Linked DNA regions of Streptomyces venezuelae. The protein of the gene in region 2 interacts with the protein of the main gene of each other region in a pairwise test. Links are inferred from orthologs where the notes say so. Each region holds a gene or a part of one and is shown on either strand. Other genes may lie near its edges.

Region 1 (9,371 bases), 1.9 Mb from region 2 along the record:
TGCACACCTCCGTGATCTCGTGCCCCAGAAATGCCCGTCACCAAGGGAACACCCTGAGTAGGTGTTTCCCATCCCGGCGCAGCGTGACGCGTGCGCAAAACACGCGAAGGGCCGTCCGCACCACGGATGGCGGACGGCCCTTTCGGACGAGCTGTGCAGTTGTGCGGAGGCTAGGAGGCCTTGGCCTTCTCCTGCGCCGGCGCGGCCGGGGCGGGGGCGGGCTTGGCGGCCTCGTAGAACTCCTCGCGCGGCGTCTCCATGGCGCCGAGCGAGACGACCTCGCGCTTGAGGAACATGCCGAGGGTCCAGTCGGCGAAGACGCGGATCTTGCGGTTCCAGGTCGGCATGGCCATGCCGTGGTAGCCACGGTGCATGTACCAGGCGAGACGGCCCTTGAGCTTGATCTTCACCTTGCCCATGACGATCATGGCGACGCCCTTGTGCAGACCGAGTCCGGCCACCGCGCCCTTGTTGGCGTGGCTGTACTCCTTCTGCGGGAAGCCGCGCATGCCGGCCACCACGTTGTCGCCGAGGACCTTGGCCTGGCGCAGGGCGTGCTGGGCGTTCGGCGGGCACCAGGCGTTCGGGTTGCCGGCCTTGCGGCCGACCATGTCCGGAACCTGGGCGTTGTCGCCGGCGGCCCACGCGTAGTCGAGGCCGTTGATCTGGAGCTTCTCGTTGCAGTCCACGTGGCCGCGGGGGCCGAGCGGCAGACCGAAGCGGGAGAGCGCCGGGTTCGGCTTCACGCCGGCGGTCCACACGATCGTGTTGGAGTCGACCTCGAGGCCGTTCTTCAGCACGACGTGGCCGTCGACGCAGGAGTCCATGGAGGTCTCGAGGTAGATCTCGATACCGCGGGACTCCAGGTGCTCCTTGCCGTACTGGCCGAGCTTGGGGCCCACCTCGGGGAGGATCTTGTCGGCCGCGTCGACCAGGACGAAGCGCATGTCCTCGCGCGACACGTTCTGGTAGTACTTCGCGGCGTCGCGGGCCATGTCCTCGACCTCGCCGATCGTCTCGGCTCCGGCGAAGCCACCGCCGACGAAGACGAAGGTCAGCGCCTTGCGGCGGACCTCCTCATCGGTGGTCGAGTCGGCCTTGTCGAGCTGCTCGAGGACGTGGTTGCGCAGGCCGATGGCCTCCTCGATGCCCTTCATGCCGATGCCCTGCTCGGCGAGGCCGGGGATCGGGAAGGTGCGGGAGACCGCGCCCATCGCGATGACGAGGTAGTCGAAAGGCAGCTCGTACGCCTCGCCGACGAGCGGCGAGATCGTGGCGACCTTGCGGTCCTGGTCGATGGTGGTGACCCGGCCGGTGAGCACCTCGGCTCCGCGCACGACGCGTCGCAGCGGGACGACGACGTGGCGCGGCGAGATGCTGCCGGCGGCGGCTTCGGGGAGGAAGGGCTGGTAGGTCATGTACGACCGCGGGTCGACGACCGTGACGGTCGCCTCCGCGTAGCGCATCTTCTTGAGGATGCGCCGAGCTGCGTACAGGCCTACGTACCCGCCGCCTACTACGAGGATCCTGGGACGCTCCGTGGTGCTCATGGGATCGAGTATCCACCCCTCACCGGGGGGGTGCTCGTGCGCCCCTTCACAAGGTCCTGGCGGACCTCTGCTACACTCCGCCGCCCACGTGATCCATGTCATGGTGTTGCAAAGGAACCGGGGTGCGGCGGTGAACGTTGTTCACCCCTTGTGAACTGGCCTGGAGAGCCCTCGTTAACGCTGAACCGCCAGATGCGTTCACGCGATGGAAACAACGAGCGAAGTGGCCCCCGCACCTGCGAAAGGGCCCCGAGACGCCCCCCGGAGGGGCTAAAGACCCCCCTCTGGCGCCATCGAGGCCCTTTTCCTTGTGAAGAACTTCACGAACCTTTTCCGACAGGGTGTCGCCGGAGGGCTCGATAGGCGCCCACTATGCGACGGATAGGGCGATCCCATCGAGAATGTCGTGCTCGCTGACCACGACCTCGCTCGCTCCGACGCGCTCCACGATCTCCCTCAGGACGAGCGCACCGGCGATGATCACGTCGACCCGGCCCGGGTGGATGACGGTGATCGCGGCCCGCTCGTCGTGCGTGGAGGCGAGGAGCATGTCGGTGACCCCGGCGACGCGCTCGGCGGAGATCCGGGAGTGGTGGATCTTCTCGGAGTCGTACTCCGGCAGCCCGAGGGCGATCGCGGCGACGGTGGTGACCGAGCCGGCGAGCCCGACGAGGGTCTCCGCCGTGCCGATCGGCACGGTCTCCGCGGCCAGGTCGAGCGCGGCCCGGACGTCGGCGCGGATCGCGGCGACCTCCTCGGCGGTCGGCGGGTCGTTCCGGACGTGCCGCTCGGTCAGCCGGACGCAGCCGATGTCGACGGAGCGGGCGGCCTCGACGTGCTTGTTGCCGACGACGAACTCGGTGGAGCCGCCGCCGATGTCCACGACCAGGCGCCGGTCGTCGCCGTGCAGCTCACCGGTGGCGCCGGTGAAGGAGAACGCGGCCTCCTGGTCGCCGGTGATCACCTCGGGCTCGACGCCCAGGATCTCCACGACCCCGTTCACGAAGTCCTGGCGGTTCTCGGCGTCGCGCGAGGCGGAGGTGGCGACGAAGCGGAGCTTCTCGGCGCCCAGCTCCTTGATGACCTCGGCGTACGCGCGGCAGGCCGCGAAGGTCCGCTCCAGCGCCTCGGGCGCGAGCCGGCCCGTCTTGTCGACGCCCTGGCCGAGCCGGACGATCGTCATCCGCCGGTCCAGCTCGACGAGCTCGCCGGTCTCCGGGTGGACGTCGGCGACGAGGAGGCGGATCGAGTTCGTACCGCAGTCGATTCCGGCGACCCGGGTCATTCCGCGGACTCCTTCTCTTCCTTGTCCGCGCACGGCGTCACGCACGCACCCTTCGCCCACCACTCCGGCAGCATCGCGAGGGCCTCGTCACCGAACGGGTTGACGCCCGGGCCCGCGACCAGCGAGTGACCGACGAGGACGTGCAGGCACTTCACGCGGTCCGGCATGCCGCCGGCGCTCGGGAAGCCCTCCAGGACCTCGATCGCGTCCCGGCGGGCGAGGTAGTCCTCGTGCGCCGCCCGGTAGGCGGCGGCCAGCTCCGGGTCGGTGGCGAGCCGGGCCTGCATCTCCTTCATGACCCCGTTGGCCTCGAGTGTGCCGATGGCGGAGGCCGCGCGGGGGCAGGTCAGGTAGTACGTCGTCGGGAACGGCGTGCCGTCGGGGAGCCGCGGCGCGGTCTCGACGACGTCCGGGTTGCCGCACGGGCAGCGGTGCGCGATGGCGCGCAGGCCGCGCGGCGGCCGGCCGAGCTGCAGCTCGAAGGCGGCGATGTCCGTCGCGGTGGGCTCGGTGCGTTCGGTCTGCGGAGGGGGCGTTTCCATGTCTTCGATTGCCTTGCTCGTTGTCGCGGAGGAGGGGTCAGGGGCGGTCGGCGTGGTCGACGCCGTCCCAGAGGTTGTCGTACCAGGGGCGCTCGGCCGCGCCCTGGTCGGCGCGGGGCCGCTGCTCCGCGTCGGGGTCGTTCACGGTGAAGCCGGTCTCACCGGGCAGCACGTAGTGCAGGTGCTCGCGGGCGAGGCGGCGGACGTAGGCCGGGTCCTGGAGGCGGGCCTTCTCGTCCCGCAGCTCCTCGACCCGCTGGGCGGCCTCGGCGGCCCGGCGCTCCTGCTCCTCGATCTCGCCCTGCTGGGAGACGTAGCTCCGCATCGGGTAGGCGAGCGCCACGACGAGGGAGCAGACGACGAGGGCGAGGAAGGCCGCGCGGCCGGTGAGCCGGGAGCGGCGTGCCTGGCGGCGGGTCTGGGAGCGGTAGACACGAGCGGCGGTCTGCTCGCCGAGCAGTCTGATCCGGGTCGCGGTCGAGAACCGGTCCCGGTCCTTCGCGGCCATGTCGTGTCGCCTCCCCTGTTCATGCGTACGTCCCCGCACACGGTACGGGACCGAGTACGGGGACGTACGGAAGCTGCCCTACGGGGCCGGTGTCAGCCCCTGGGGTCTCGTCAGCCCTTGAAGCGCGGGAACGCGCTGCGGCCGGCGTAGACCGCGGCGTCGTCGAGGATCTCCTCGATGCGCAGCAGCTGGTTGTACTTGGCGACGCGGTCCGAGCGGGCCGGGGCGCCGGTCTTGATCTGGCCACAGTTCACGGCGACGGCGAGGTCCGCGATGGTGACGTCCTCGGTCTCGCCGGAGCGGTGGGACATCATGCACTTGAAGCCGTTGCGCTGGGCGAGCTCGACGGCGTCGAGGGTCTCGGTCAGCGAGCCGATCTGGTTGACCTTGACCAGGAGGGCGTTCGCGGTGCCCTCCTCGATGCCGCGGGCGAGGCGCTCCGGGTTGGTGACGAAGAGGTCGTCGCCGACGATCTGGACCTTGGTGCCCAGCTTGTCGGTGAGAACCTTCCAGCCCGCCCAGTCGTCCTCGAACAGCGGGTCCTCGATGGAGACCATCGGGTACGCGGAGACGAGCTCCTCGTAGTACTCGGTCATCTCGGCGGCCGAACGGGACTTGCCCTCGAACTCGTACTTGCCGTCCTTGTAGAACTCGGACGCGGCGACGTCGAGCGCGAGCGCGACATCGGTGCCCGGGGTGTAGCCGGCCTCCTTGATGGCCTCGACGATGAGGTCGAGGGCGGCGCGGTTCGACTCCAGGTTCGGGGCGAAGCCGCCCTCGTCGCCGAGGCCGGTGGAGAGGCCCTTGCGCTTCAGCACGCTCTTGAGCGTGTGGTAGATCTCCGCACCCCAGCGAAGGGCCTCGGAGAAGGACTCCGCGCCGATCGGGGCGATCATGAACTCCTGGATGTCGACGTTGGAGTCGGCGTGCGACCCACCGTTGAGGATGTTCATCATCGGAACGGGCAGCAGGTGCGCGTTCGGGCCGCCGAGGTAGCGGAAGAGCGGGAGGTCGGAGGCCTCGGACGCGGCGTGCGCGACGGCGAGGGAGACACCGAGGATGGCGTTCGCGCCGAGCGAGCCCTTGTTCTCGGTGGCGTCCAGGTCGAACATCGCCTGGTCGATCAGGCGCTGCTCGGTGGCGTCGTAGCCGACGAGCTCCGGGCCGATCTGCTCGATGACGGCGAGGACGGCCTTCTCGACACCCTTGCCCAGGTAGCGGTTGGGGTCACCGTCGCGAAGCTCGATGGCCTCGAACGCACCGGTGGAGGCGCCGGACGGAACAGCAGCACGGCCGGTGCTGCCGTCGTCGAGGCCGACCTCGACCTCGACCGTGGGGTTGCCTCGGGAGTCCAGGATTTCCCGGGCTACGACGACGTCGATGGACGGCACGAGCATCTCCTTTTTGGGATGTGACGCTGGATGTGACGCATGGCCGGTGCAGGGTCGACCGGCCTTGCGACATGAGCCTAACCGGCTCGGGGGCTCCGGTCGGCCGCGCGCCCGCCCCCTGGGACGAAAAAGGACCCAAGGGCATGCAATAAGGGACGAAGGGCCCCAGATCTACTGGGCAGTAACTGTGAGGTCGCCCCCGGCGGGCCGAAGACCCCCGGATACGCGGAACCCCGGTCCGGCGCGCACGGGGGAGAGTGCGCCGGACCGGGGTGGTCACCGCGGGAGGGTCGTCGGGGTCGGGGGAGCCGCCGGACTCACCCGAGCCGCCGGGTTCACTTCAGGTGGAGCTGCTGGCCCACGTAGATGAGGTCGGCGTTCTCGACGACGTCCTTGTTCAGCTCGAAGAGCTCGGCCCAGCCGCCCTTGACGCCGTGCGCCTCGGCGATCTTGCTGAGGGTGTCGCCGGCGACGACCTTGTACTCGCCGTCGCCCTTCTTGACGACCTTGCCGGTCGGGGTGGTGACCGTCTTCTTGGTGGCGGCCTTCGGCGCGGCGTACTGCTGCGTCGACTTCTTCGGGGCCTGGCGCTGCTCGCTGCGGGTGGTCGGCTGCTCGGCCTTCCGCTCCTGGCGCGGCTGCTGGGTCTGCTGCGGCTGCGTGCTCTGCTGCTGCGGCGCGCTCTCGGCGGCGCCGCCGTCGTACGAGGCGCCGGAGAGGCCCACGCCACAGCTCGGCCAGGCACCCTTGCCCTGGCCCGCGAGGACCTTCTCGGCGATGGCGATCTGCTGGGACTTCGACGCCTGGTTGGCGGTCGAGGCGTAGGCGGTGCCGCCGTACGCGGCCCACGTGGAGGCGGAGAACTGCAGGCCGCCGTAGTAGCCGTTGCCGGTGTTGATGGACCAGTTGCCGCCGGACTCGCACTGGGCGACGCGGTCCCACTCGGAGGCCGTGGCGGCCGAGGCGGTGCCCGCGGTCATCAGCGGGGCGGCCACGGCGACACCGGTGACGCCGACGAGCGTGGCGACCTGGGTGGCCTTGGAGGGACGACGGTGTTTGCCCTTGCCGGAAAACAGCATGGAGATTCTCCTCACCGACGCCTGTGAGGTGAGCTGTCGGGTTCGGGCCGGAAAGTTGCCCGGCCGCGTGTCCTAGCACGCGGCTTCACCCCAAGCCGGTCTTCGGCCGTCTCTCAACGGCCTGGACCGGCACTTACCTTGGGTCCCCCACTCCTGCCTTCGGCGCTTACGCGACGACTGTTCCCATCGGCCGACGGCAGGATTCGGCGTTTCGGTCGACGGGGCCCGCGGTGGCGAGCGGTTACGACCGTAGACACAGACCCACCGGAAGTTCAAAGAGGCGTATTGCGGAAATATCGCCCCTACTTGCCTTCCGGTGGGGGGCGTTTGTGCAGGTCGGAGGTGACGGAAGCAAAGTTCGCGGACGTGACACGCCAGTTGGGACGAAGAGACCCATGTCTCACTTGCCCAGAACCGGACATAAGCCCTCGAACTACTCCGCCACCTCCTCCGAACCGACCGTCAGGTCGAGGCTCTGACCAGGGACGATGAGGTCCGGATCGGTGCCCACGGTCCCGCGGTTGGCGTCATAGAGGGCGTCCCAGCCGCCAGGGAGTTCGTTCTCCTGTGCAATCTCGGACAGGTTGTCACCCGGCCGCACGGTGTACGTGCCCGAAGTGCCCTGACTGTCCGTTGTGCCCGAATCCTTCGACTCGTCAGCCACGGGCTTGGCGGTGGAGTTTTCCGCCAGCTTGTCCGTCGATGAAGCGTGTCGACCCGATTCGGCAGGAGTGTCCGCCTTGTCGGCTTCCTCCGGAGCCGCCTCGCCCCGGTGCTTGCCGGTGCCGGGCGCGGCCGACGAGGCGTCATCCTTCGGCGTCTCGGGCGAACCGGGCGTAAGGGATGTGTCGGGCGTGACCGGAGCGGTCGGGGTGCCCGGCGCGGTCGGGCTCACCGGCGCGGTCGGGGTGGTCGAGCCGTCCGGGGTGGTCCCGGTCGCCGGTGCGGTCGGGCTGACCGGCGTGGCGGTGCCGGCGGGGGTGGTGGGCGCGGCGGGGCCGGTGGGGGCCTCCGAGGCCTCACGGGGCGACTCGGAGGTCTCCGCGGCCTGCGTGGGCGCGGTGGCCTCCTCCGCCGCCTTCCCCGCGGACTTGTCGGCAGCGGCCTCCGAGGGCGCGACCGGGGTGCCCGCGGTCCGGTTCGACTCCGCCACGGGCCCCGTGGGCGCCTTCGTGGCGACGGCCGGGCCGGGGTTGACCCCGGTGGCCCTGCCGTCGTTCGTCAGACCGGCGATGGGCGCGCAGGTGGCCCAGTCGGTGCCGCCGGCGGTGAACGCCTTGTCGGCGATCGCGATCTGCTGGGCGCGGCTGGCCAGATCGGGGCTGGGCGCGTAGTCGAGGCCGCCGTTCCGCTCCCAGCTCTCCTGGGTGAACTGGAGGCCGCCGTACATGCCGTTGCCGAAGTTGGCGCTCCACTGGCCGCCGGACTCGCACTCGGCGACCCGGTCCCAGGTCGCGGCGTCGGCGGCGGAGGCGGAGCCGGTGGCGAGCAGCGGCAGCGCCAGGGCGGAGCCGGTCACACCCGCGGCTACGACGATGGCGGGGGCCTGACGGGGGCGGCGGTGTCTTCCGTTCCCGGATCGCATAGGAACGCCTTTCGCGTGACGGCTGGAAACTGCCGGGAAACGTAGCGGCATTCGAACACTCATCACAAGTCGATGGACCCCCGATCACGTGAAGATCACATTTCTGACGGTCCATCAACTCACAGCAGGCGTACGGAAGGGGTGAAATCCACCGGAAGCGTGCGCAATCCCCGCATGATGAGCCCTCCGCGCCACCGCAGTTCGGCCGGATCGGCCGCAAGTCGCAGGTCGGGCAGGCGCGTCAGCAGGGTGGCCAGCGCCGCCTGACCCTCCAGCCGGGCGAGCGGCGCGCCCAGGCAGTAGTGGATGCCGTGCCCGTACCCGAGGTGCTGGCTGTCGCGCCGCGAGAGGTCCAGCGTGTCCGGCTCCGCGAAGCGCTCCGGGTCCCGGTTGGCGGCGGCCAGGACCACGAGCACCGGGTCGCCCGCCGGGATCTCCTGCCCGCCGACGGTCAGCGCCTGCGTCGCGTACCGCCAGGTGGCCATCTCCACCGGACCGTCGTACCGCAGCAGCTCCTCGACGCCCGTCTCCAGGAGCCCGGTCTCCCCCGCCGCGACCGACGCCTGGAGCCGCTCGCGCTGCTCGGGGTGGCGGAGCAGCTGGTAGACGCCGTTGCCGATGAGGTTCACCGTCGTCTCGAAGCCGGCGAAGAGAATGATGAAGGCCATGGCGGCCGCTTCGTTCTCGGTGAGGTGCTCGCCGTGGTCGGAGGCCCTGATGAGCCCCGAGATGAGGTCCTCGCCGGGCTCCTCGCGCTTGCGATGGATCAGCTCCGCCAGGTAGCCGCGCATCTTCTTCACCGACCGGGCGACGCCGCCGCGCGGCCCGCCGCCGTGCCGGATCATCATCCCGGCCCAGTCCCGGAAGTCGTCCTGGTCCTCCGGGGGCACGCCGAGCAGGTCGCAGATCGCGTAGATGGGGAGCGGGAACGCGAACTCGTGGATGAGGTCGGCGCTCCCCCTCTCCACGAACTCGTCCATGAGCCGGTCGGTCAGCTCCTGCACGCGCGGCGCGAACTCCGCGACCCGGCGCGGCGTGAAGGCCTTCGACACGAGCCGCCGCAGCCGGGTGTGGTCGGGCGGGTCGATGTTGAGCAGATGCGTCATCAGCTCGGCCTTGCGCTCGCCCGGAATGCCCGTCTTCCCCTTCGCGTGCGGGGACTCGTCATGATGCGCCGGGTTCTTGGACAGCCGCTGGTCGGCGAGGGCCTGCCGGGCGTCCGCGTACCGGGTCACGAGCCAGGCCTCGACGCCGCTGGGCAGTTTCGTGCGGTGCACGGGCGCGTGCTCCCGCAGCCAGGCGTAGGCGGGGTAGGGGTCGCTGGCGAACTCCCAGGTGAAGAGCTCGGGGGCGGGGCTGGTACTCACTCCCCGACCGTACAGGGAGGTCCCGGGGGTGCAGACGGGGCGCGTGCGGGGCTCGGGCAGGGGC
Region 2 (9,333 bases):
CGGTGTCCGGCCCGCCGGAGGCCGTGGAGGGTTTTCTGGCGGCGGCCGGGCTGCCGGGCGACGCGGAGGTCCTCGGTCCGGTGCCACTGCCGGTGGTCCGCCCCGGCGGTCCGCGCCGCCCCGGGGACACACCCCCCGGCGAGCAGTGGGAGCGTGCCCTGGTCCGGGTGCCGCCGGGCAGCGGGGCGGCCCTGGCGGCGGCCCTCAAGCAGGCCCGGGCGGCCGGGCTCGCGCGCGGCGGAGGCGAACCGGTGCGGATCCGCGTCGACCCGCCGGACATCGGCTGACGCGCCGACGGCCGGCACCGCCCGACGCCCGCTGCCACGACGCGCGACGGCCGCCGGCCCCGGTGGGGGGCGGGCGGCCGTCGGAGGCTCGGCGCGGGTCAGCCGTTGCGCGGGCCGGGGAGGGCCGACGGGCGAGGGTCCTCGCGGAGGGTGGCGCTGCCCGAGGTGGGCTGCGGCGGCATCGAGCGGGCGGCGGGCACCGCGGGAAGGGTGCGGGTGACGCCCGGCTCCGTGCTGTGGTCCTGCTCCACGGGGACGCCGGGCTGCGGCGCGCGCCGGGCGCCGTACCGGCGATGGACGGCCTGCTTGGTGACACCGAGCGCGGAACCCACCGCGTCCCACGAGAAGCCGAGCGAGCGGTCGAAGTCGACCGCAGCGGTCACCAGGGTCTCGACGCTGTCCCGGAGCTCCTGGGCGAGGCGGACGGTCGGGGCGGGCGCGCGCCCGTAGACGACGAAGCCCGTCGAAGGGCCGGAGCGGCGGGGACGGTAGACATTGCCCAACTGGGCCGTGAGCGTGCGCAGTGCGTCCACCTGCCGCCGGACCCGCTCGATGTCCCGCACCAACAGGTGCAGACTCGCCCGGGCTTGGGCGTCGTGGGTTGCGTGGTCGGCCATGTGAAAGCCTCTCGAACCGGCGTTTACGGGGGAGGGTCGCAGGGGGGAACGGCGACCCGATTCGGTCAATCTCTCTTGACCAACGCGCCACCGGGAGTTGGGTCACGCTGCGGGGGCGTACACGCATATGCGCGGGGCGCTCGTCCTTCCGTACGCCCCCTTCTCCGCGGGCGCCTAGACTGGTGCGCTGCCCGTAAAGCCCCCGGACAGACAGGCAGCCGCCACCCATGAAGCTCGTCTTCGCAGGCACCCCCGAGGTCGCCGTTCCCGCCCTGGACGCCCTGCTCGCCTCCGGCCGGCACGAGGTGGCCGCCGTGGTCACCCGCCCGGACGCCCCGGCGGGACGAGGGCGGCGGCTCGTCGCCAGCCCGGTGGCCCAGCGGGCCGAGGAGGCCGGCATCGAGGTCCTCAAGCCGGCCAGGCCCCGCGACGAGGACTTCCTCGCCCGGCTCCGGGAGATCGCCCCGGACTGCTGCCCGGTCGTCGCCTACGGCGCGCTGCTCCCCAAGGTCGCCCTCGACATCCCCTCCCGTGGCTGGGTCAACCTGCACTTCTCGCTGCTGCCCGCGTGGCGCGGCGCGGCGCCCGTGCAGCACTCCCTGATGGCGGGCGACCAGGTGACGGGCGCGTCCACCTTCCTGATCGAGGAGGGGCTCGACTCGGGCCCGGTCTACGGCGTCGTCACCGAGGACATCCGCCCGACCGACACCAGCGGCGACCTGCTGACCCGCCTCGCGTTCGCGGGCGCCGGGCTGCTCGCCGCGACCATGGACGGCATCGAGGACGGCAACCTCCAGGCCGTCCCGCAGCCCGTCGAGGGCATCACCCTCGCCCCGAAGATCCAGGTCGAGGACGCGCACGTCGACTTCGCGGCCCCAGCCCTGCGCGTCGACCGCGTCGTCCGCGGCTGCACCCCCGCCCCGGGCGCCTGGACGCTCTTCCGCGGCGAGCGCCTCAAGCTGATCCAGGTCACCCCCCTCCCGGACCGCACCGACCTCGCCCCGGGCGAGCTCGTGGTCGGCAAGAACAACGTGTACGCCGGCACCGGCTCGTACGCCGTCGAGCTCCTCTGGGTCCAGCCGCAGGGCAAGAAGCCGATGAAGGCCGCCGACTGGGCCCGCGGCGTCCGCATCACCGCCGGGGAGCGGCTGGGGGCCTGACCCCGTGCTGCCGCCGCTCCCCGAAGGGCCCTGGTGGGACTGGGAGGTCCGCCACTACGACGGCAGCCGGCTCACCCTGGTCGCCGACCACGACCTCTCGTACCACCACGGGCTCGAGGTCGTCTTCACGGACACCCTCTACGTCCGGTGCCCGATGCACTTCATGGACCCGGAGTTCCGCGCGCCCACGCCCGAGGAGCGCGCGGAGGTCACCCGTCTCGTCGGCGCCGAGCCGCCCGTGCTCGTCGCCTTCGAGGCGGACGGCGGCGGCACGGTGTCGGCCGTGTGCCTGATCGCGGCCGAGGACTGGGCGATCCGCCAGGGGCGTTTTCCCCGGGGGACGTCGGCGGACGTACGCTGAGGGAGTTCGACCCTCATTTCGTCACGCGGAGCACCTTTGAGCGAGCAGGCACGTCGCCGTCCCCACAAGCCCTACCGGAGGCCCCAGAAGGACCCCGTCCGGATGCTCGCCTTCGAGGCTCTGAGGGCGGTGGACGAGCGCGACGCCTACGCCAACCTGGTGCTGCCGCCGCTCCTGCGGAAGGCCCGCGAGAAGGGCGACTTCGACGGGCGGGACGCGGCTCTCGCGACCGAGCTCGTCTACGGGACGCTGCGTCGCCAGGGCACGTACGACGCGATCATCTCCGCCTGCATCGACCGGCCGCTGCGCGAGGTCGACCCGCCCGTGCTCGACGTGCTCGCGCTCGGCGCGCACCAGCTGCTCGGGACCCGGATCCCCACGCACGCGGCCGTCTCCGCCAGCGTCGAGCTCGCCCGGGTGGTGCTCGGCGACGGACGGGCCAAGTTCGTGAACGCCGTGCTGCGGAAGATCTCGCAGCAGGACCTCGACGCCTGGGTGGCGCAGGTCGCCCCGCCGTACGACAAGGACGCCGAGGACCACCTCGCCGTCGTCCACTCGCACCCCCGCTGGGTGGTCTCGGCGCTCTGGGACGCCCTCGGCGGCGGCCGCGCGGGCATCGAGGACCTCCTGGAGGCCGACAACGAGCGGCCCGAGGTCACCCTCGTCGCACGCCCCGGCCGCTCCACCACCGAGGAGCTCGCCGCGGTCACCGAGACGCTGCCGGGCCGCTGGTCCCCGTATGCCCTGCGGATGGCCGAGGGCGGCGAGCCCGGCGCCATCGAGGCGGTCAAGGAGGGCCGGGCGGGCGTCCAGGACGAGGGCAGCCAGCTCGTCGCCCTGGCTCTCGCGAACGCGCCGCTCGAAGGATCCGACGCCCGCTGGCTCGACGGCTGCGCGGGCCCCGGCGGCAAGGCGGCACTCCTCGCCGCCCTCGCCTCCGAGCGCGGCGCCGCGCTGCTCGCCTCCGAGAAGCAGCCGCACCGCGCGCGCCTCGTCGAGCGCGCCCTCGCCGGCAACCCCGGCCCCTACCAGGTCATCGCCGCCGACGGCACCCGCCCGCCGTGGCGCCCCGGTTCCTTCGACCGGGTCCTGATGGACGTGCCCTGCTCGGGTCTCGGCGCGCTGCGCCGTCGCCCCGAGGCCCGCTGGCGCCGTCGCCCCGAGGACCTGGACGGCTTCGCCCCGCTCCAGCGCGCCCTGCTGACCGAAGCGCTGAGCGCCGTGCGCGTCGGCGGGATCGTCGGCTACGCGACGTGCTCGCCGCATCTCGCCGAGACCCGGGTGGTCGTCGACGACGTCCTCAAGAAGGTCGGCGGCGCCGAGCTGATCGACGCCCGTCCCTACATGCCCGGCGTCCCGGCGCTCGGTGACGGCCCGGACGTCCAGCTGTGGCCGCATCTGCACGGCACGGACGCCATGTATCTGGCGCTGCTGCGCCGTACCGCCTGACCCACGGGCGTCCGACCCTTCGATCACCTGACCGCAATCTCCCGGTCCGTCCCGGTCCGCGGCTCGTCGCTTCGTACCGAAATTGGTCTGGACCGGATTCGAAACCGCTCAGCGGCAAAGAAGTACCCAAGAACGTGGGAGGCTTGGCACATGGCGCAGATCAACCCCAGCATCCTGTCCGCGGACTTCGCCCGGCTCGCCGAGGAGGCGAAGGCGGTCGAGGGTGCCGACTGGCTGCACGTCGACGTGATGGACAACCACTTCGTGCCCAACCTGACGCTGGGGGTGCCGATCGTCGAGTCGCTCTCCCGGGCGACGGGGACGCCGCTCGACTGCCACCTGATGATCGAGGACCCCGACCGCTGGGCGCCCCAGTACGTGGAGGCGGGCGCCGGTTCGGTCACCTTCCACGTCGAGGCCGCGGCCGCTCCCGTGCGGCTCGCGCGGGAGATCCGGGCCAAGGGTGCGCGCGCCTCGATGGCGCTCAAGCCGGCCACGCCGATCGAGCCGTACGAGGACCTGCTCCCCGAGCTCGACATGCTGCTGATCATGACGGTCGAGCCGGGCTTCGGCGGCCAGGCCTTCCTCGACATCATGCTGCCCAAGATCCGCCGGACCCGTGAGCTGATCTCCAAGCACGGCCTGGAGCTGTGGCTCCAGGTCGACGGCGGGGTCGCCGAGTCCACCATCGAGCGGTGCGCGGAGGCCGGCGCCGATGTGTTCGTCGCCGGCTCGGCGGTCTACGGCGCGGCGGACCCGGCGGCCGCCGTGGCCTCGCTGCGGGCCCGCGCCGAGGCCACGACGGCCTCGGCCGCGTGGGCGTGTGGCCACTGAACCACCGTCGGATGAACGCGGCCCGTCGGGTCGCCGACAGGACCGATCAAGGCCCGCCGGATCTGACAGGATGAACGGCGAGTCCAGAGTGTGAACGACAGCCGTATGCGAACAGCCGTATGCGAACAGCGGTACGTGAACAGCAGTGAGGAGATCGCGGTGGCCGGTATGTCGGCGGGACGGTCAGCCCTGCGGATGGGCCCCGCGGAGCTGGTGCAGGCGGCGGCCATGGCCCGCCGCTTCTACCTCGAGGGCAAGTCCAAGATCCAGATCGCCGAGGAGTTCGGCGTGAGCCGCTTCAAGGTGGCACGGGTCCTGGAGACCGCCCTGGAGCGCGATCTCGTGCGCATCGAGATCCGTGTGCCGGCCGAGCTCGACGCCGAGCGCTCCGACGCGCTCCGTGCCCGCTACGGGCTCCGCCACGCCGTCGTCGTCGAGTCCCCGGCGGAGGGCGAGGACGAGTCGCCCGACCCGGAGAACCTCGGCGAGGTCGCGGCCGACCTGCTCGGCGAGCTGGTCACCGAGGGCGACGTCCTGGGTCTCGCCTGGGGCCGCTCCACCATCCACATGGCGGCGGCGCTCGACCGGCTGCCGCCCTGCACGGTCGTGCAGCTCACCGGCGTGTACGACGCCGGGACCGCCGAGCGCGGCTCGGTCGAGGCCGTACGCCGAGCCGCCCAGGTCTCCGGTGGCGAGGCGCACCCGATCTACGCGCCCATGCTGCTGCCGGACCCGGCGACCGCCGCGGCGCTGCGCAGCCAGACCGGCATCGCGCGGGCCTTCGAGTACTTCGACAAGGTGACGGTCGCCTGCGTCTCCATCGGCTCCTGGGAGCCGGGCATCTCGACCGTGCACGACATGCTCTCCGACGCGGAGCGCGCCCACTACGCCTCGCTCGGTGTCGCCGCCGAGATGTCCGCGCACCTCTTCGACGCCGAGGGCCGCCGCGTCGGCCGCGACCTGGGCGAGCGGTGCATCACCGTCGAGGCGGACCGGCTGCGGCGCATCCCCGAGGTCGTGGCGATCGCCGGCGGGCAGCGCAAGGCGGCGGCGATCGGGGCGGTCCTCCGCTCCGGACTCGTCACCAGCCTGGTCACGGACCGCGCCGCCGCGGACTACCTGCTGACCGAGTCCAGCCCCGGCACGCACCCGGCGCTCGACCGGACGGACCCCGACGGCAGCTGAGCCGCCACCGCCCACCACCGCGATTTCCCAGGGCCGGAGCCCTCCCGTAACGGTATGTTCGGGACATGTTGCTCCGGCCCTTTCGCGTACTCCTCGCGCTCGTCCTGTGCGTCTTCCTGGCCGGATGCTCCGCCGCGGGCGACACGGTCTCCACGAGGGCGACCGGCGCCGCTCCCGCCGCCTCCGCTCCCGCCGCCGCGCCCACCGGGTCGGCCGGGCTCTCGGGGCTGCCGACCGTACGGGCCGCCGACCTGCCGCCCGAGGCCCGCCGCACGCTCGGCCTCATCGCGCGCGGCGGCCCCTACCCGTACGCCAAGGACGGCGCCGTCTTCTCGAACTTCGAGCGGATCCTGCCGCGCAAGGAACGCGGGTACTACCGCGAGTACACCGTGAAGACCCCCGGTGAGCGCGACCGCGGGGCGCGCCGGATCGTCACCGGCCGGGACGGCGAGCTCTACTGGACCGACGACCACTACGAGACGTTCCGGGAGGTGCTCGGATGAGAATCGACGACGCCGTCCTCCTCGACCTGGCCGGAGTCACGGACAAGGCCGCCCTCATGGACCGGTGCGCCGTGACCCTCGCGCTGCCCGCCTGGTTCGGCCGGAACTGGGACGCCCTGGCCGACTGCCTGACGGATCTCCCCGAACCCGTCACCGTCGTCGTCACGGGCTGGCAGGAGTACGCCAGGACGCGTCCTCGCGAGTGGCGGACCGCCCAGGACGTCTTCGCCACGGCCGTCGACGAGCGCCCCACCCGCCTCTCCGTCCTCCTCTCCCTGGGCGAAGGGCTCGTAGGATCCGACGAACCCCCTGCCGGAAGGCTCGGATGAATTGCCCGGGGCTGGTATTCGTACCGGCGTGGGACAATGAACTACGTGCTTTTTCCCCTGGCTGAAATGCCTAGGGGCCGATCCGAACGACTGGGATGTCAGCACGTGCGTTTCCTCAATGACGTCAAGCCGCCCTACGACCTGACGTACGACGATGTGTTCATGGTGCCGAGCCGCTCGGCCGTGGGTTCCCGCCAGGCCGTGGACCTCTCCTCGCCGGACGGGACCGGGACGACGATCCCGCTCGTCGTCGCCAACATGACCGCCATCGCCGGCCGTCGCATGGCCGAGACCGTAGCCCGCCGCGGCGGCCTGGTCGTCATCCCCCAGGACATCCCGATCGAGGTCGTCACCGACGTCATCTCGTGGGTCAAGAGCCGCCACCACGTGCTCGACACCCCGATCGTCCTGGAGCCCCACCAGACCGTCGCCGACGCGCTCTCCCTGCTGCCGAAGCGGGCCCACGGCGCCGGCGTCGTCGTCGACGAGAACCGCCGCCCGATCGGTGTCGTCACCGACGCCGACCTGTCCGGCGTGGACCGCTTCACCCAGCTGTCCGAGGTCATGTCGAAGGACCTGCTCCTCCTCGACGCCGACATCGAGCCGCGCGAGGCCTTCAACACGCTGGACCACGCCAACCGCCGCTACGCCCCGGCCGTCGACAAGGACGGGCGCCTGGTCGGCATCCTGACGCGCAAGGGCGCCCTCCGCGCGACCCTGTACACCCCGGCCACCGACGCCGAGGGCAAGCTGCGCATCGCCGCCGCCATCGGCATCAACGGCGACTTCGTCGGCAAGGCCAAGCAGCTCCTCGACGCGGGCGTGGACACGCTCGTCATCGACACGGCGCACGGGCACCAGGAGTCGATGATCTCCGCGATCAAGGCCGTCCGGGCGCTCGACCCGCAGGTCCCGATCGTCGCGGGCAACATCGTCGCCGCCGAGGGCGTCAAGGACCTCATCGACGCGGGCGCCGACATCATCAAGGTCGGCGTCGGCCCCGGCGCCATGTGCACCACCCGCATGATGACCGGCGTCGGCCGGCCGCAGTTCTCCGCCGTCCTGGAGTGCGCGGCCGAGGCGAAGAAGTACGGCAAGCACGTCTGGGCCGACGGTGGCGTCCGGCACCCGCGCGACGTCGCCATGGCGCTCGCCGCCGGCGCGTCGAACGTGATGATCGGCTCCTGGTTCGCCGGCACGTACGAGTCCCCGGGCGACCTCCAGCACGACGCCCAGGGCCGCGCCTACAAGGAGTCCTTCGGCATGGCCTCCGCCCGCGCCGTCAAGAACCGCACGAGCGACGAGTCCGCCTACGACCGTGCCCGCAAGGCGCTGTTCGAGGAGGGCATCTCGACCTCCCGCATGTTCCTCGACCCGACCCGTCCGGGCGTCGAGGACCTGATCGACTCGATCATCGCGGGCGTCCGTTCCTCCTGCACCTACGCCGGTGCCGGCTCGCTCGCCGAGTTCGAGGAGAAGTCCGTGGTGGGCATCCAGTCCGCCGCCGGTTACGCCGAGGGCAAGCCGCTGCACGCCAGCTGGAGCTAGCCGCTCCGCCGGAAACGGCACCTCACCGTCGTACGCCGTGGGTCCGCGGGAAATTCCTCCCGGGGACCCACGGCGTTCCCGTACGGTCGGCGCATGGAGATCAGGCCCTGCCGCGCCGAGGACGTGCCCGTACTCGACCGCCACATCCCCGCTCCCGGGGCGCCGAGCCGCCACGCCGACCGCTTCGCGCGCCAGGAGTCCGGCGCCGGGACGTACCTCCTGGCGTGGTGTGACGGGGTGCCCGTCGGCCACGGACAGGTCCGCTGGGACGGCTGCGCCGCCCCCGAGGTGCGGGCCGTCCTCGGCGACTGCCCCGAGCTCAACGGCCTGGACGTGTGGCCCGAGACGCTCCGCGGGCAGGGCATCGGGTCGGCGCTGGTCCATGCGGCCGAGGAACTGGTGCGGGAGCGCGGCGGGACCGCGCTGGGGCTCGGCGTGGCCCGTGACAACCCGCGCGCGGCCGCCCTGTACGCGCGGCTCGGCTACGAGCCCGTCGTCGCCTACACCGACCGCTGGGCCTGGACGGACCCGGAGGGCCGCACGCACGCGTGCGCGGACGCGTGCACCTTCCTCGTCAGGTCCCTGGCGGTACGGGGCCGCTGAGCGGCACGTGGGGGCGCAGGGCCTCCGCCACCGCCGCCGCGATGCGGGCGTGCCCCCGGTCGTTCGGGTGCAGCCCGTCCGCCAGGTGCTCCGGGCCGAGCAGAGGGCGCCCCGGGAGGACCAGGAGCCGCCCGTCGCCCTCGGCGGCCAGGTCGCGGCCCGCGCGCTCCATGGCCCTGCGCAGCTCCGTGAGCGTGGCTCCCAGGGCGTTGCGGGTGTGCTCGGCCTCCGGCCGCAGGACGGGCGAGACGAGCAGCAGCGGGGTGGCCGGATGGCCCCGGCGGACCAGACCGACGAACGCCCGGACGGTCGCGTACAGCCAGTCGGCCGTCGCGGGCACCCGGGACCAGCAGTTGGTGCCGAAGGCGAGGGTGACCACCTCGCCCGGGAGCCGTGCGAGGTGCTCGGCCAGCGGGAGCTCGCCGCGCGCCCCGCCCGCGTACCCCAGATTGACCGG

The links.
Region 1: the proteins of rpe (region 2) and eno interact in binary tests that used the Escherichia coli proteins (3 or more experiments, as listed by UniProt). The link is inferred for Streptomyces venezuelae from one-to-one orthologs.

Annotation. Positions count from the first base shown.
Region 1 is NZ_CP029194.1:5,221,179-5,230,549, reverse strand. What follows is about bases 3,140-6,091. They hold eno (phosphopyruvate hydratase), read right to left. Parts: upstream 5,283-6,091; coding sequence 3,996-5,282; downstream 3,140-3,995. Other genes in these bases: DEJ46_RS24095 (transglycosylase family protein), read right to left, coding at 5,612-6,091; DEJ46_RS24105 (FtsB family cell division protein), read right to left, coding at 3,415-3,885; DEJ46_RS24110 (DUF501 domain-containing protein), read right to left, coding at 3,140-3,377. Also shown: DEJ46_RS24120 (NAD(P)/FAD-dependent oxidoreductase), read right to left, coding at 171-1,550; DEJ46_RS24115 (Ppx/GppA phosphatase family protein), read right to left, coding at 1,921-2,835; more of DEJ46_RS24110, read right to left, coding at 2,832-3,139; more of DEJ46_RS24095, read right to left, coding at 6,092-6,355; DEJ46_RS24090 (transglycosylase family protein), read right to left, coding at 6,789-7,874; DEJ46_RS24085 (cytochrome P450 family protein), read right to left, coding at 8,060-9,307. UniProt on the Escherichia coli protein: Catalyzes the reversible conversion of 2-phosphoglycerate (2-PG) into phosphoenolpyruvate (PEP). It is essential for the degradation of carbohydrates via glycolysis.
Region 2 is NZ_CP029194.1:7,146,766-7,156,098, forward strand. The notes cover bases 2,953-5,866. They hold rpe (ribulose-phosphate 3-epimerase), read left to right. Parts: upstream 2,953-4,024; coding sequence 4,025-4,708; downstream 4,709-5,866. Other genes in these bases: DEJ46_RS32720 (RsmB/NOP family class I SAM-dependent RNA methyltransferase), read left to right, coding at 2,953-3,874; DEJ46_RS32730 (sugar-binding transcriptional regulator), read left to right, coding at 4,844-5,866. Outside these bases: DEJ46_RS32700 (primosomal protein N'), read left to right, coding at 1-287; DEJ46_RS32705 (hypothetical protein), read right to left, coding at 386-904; fmt (methionyl-tRNA formyltransferase), read left to right, coding at 1,132-2,064; DEJ46_RS32715 (hypothetical protein), read left to right, coding at 2,069-2,425; more of DEJ46_RS32720, read left to right, coding at 2,462-2,952; more of DEJ46_RS32730, read left to right, coding at 5,867-5,893; DEJ46_RS32735 (ribonuclease domain-containing protein), read left to right, coding at 5,959-6,396; DEJ46_RS32740 (barstar family protein), read left to right, coding at 6,393-6,725; DEJ46_RS32745 (GuaB1 family IMP dehydrogenase-related protein), read left to right, coding at 6,831-8,273; DEJ46_RS32750 (GNAT family N-acetyltransferase), read left to right, coding at 8,367-8,876; DEJ46_RS32755 (GDSL-type esterase/lipase family protein), read right to left, coding at 8,848-9,333. UniProt on the Escherichia coli protein: Catalyzes the reversible epimerization of D-ribulose 5-phosphate to D-xylulose 5-phosphate.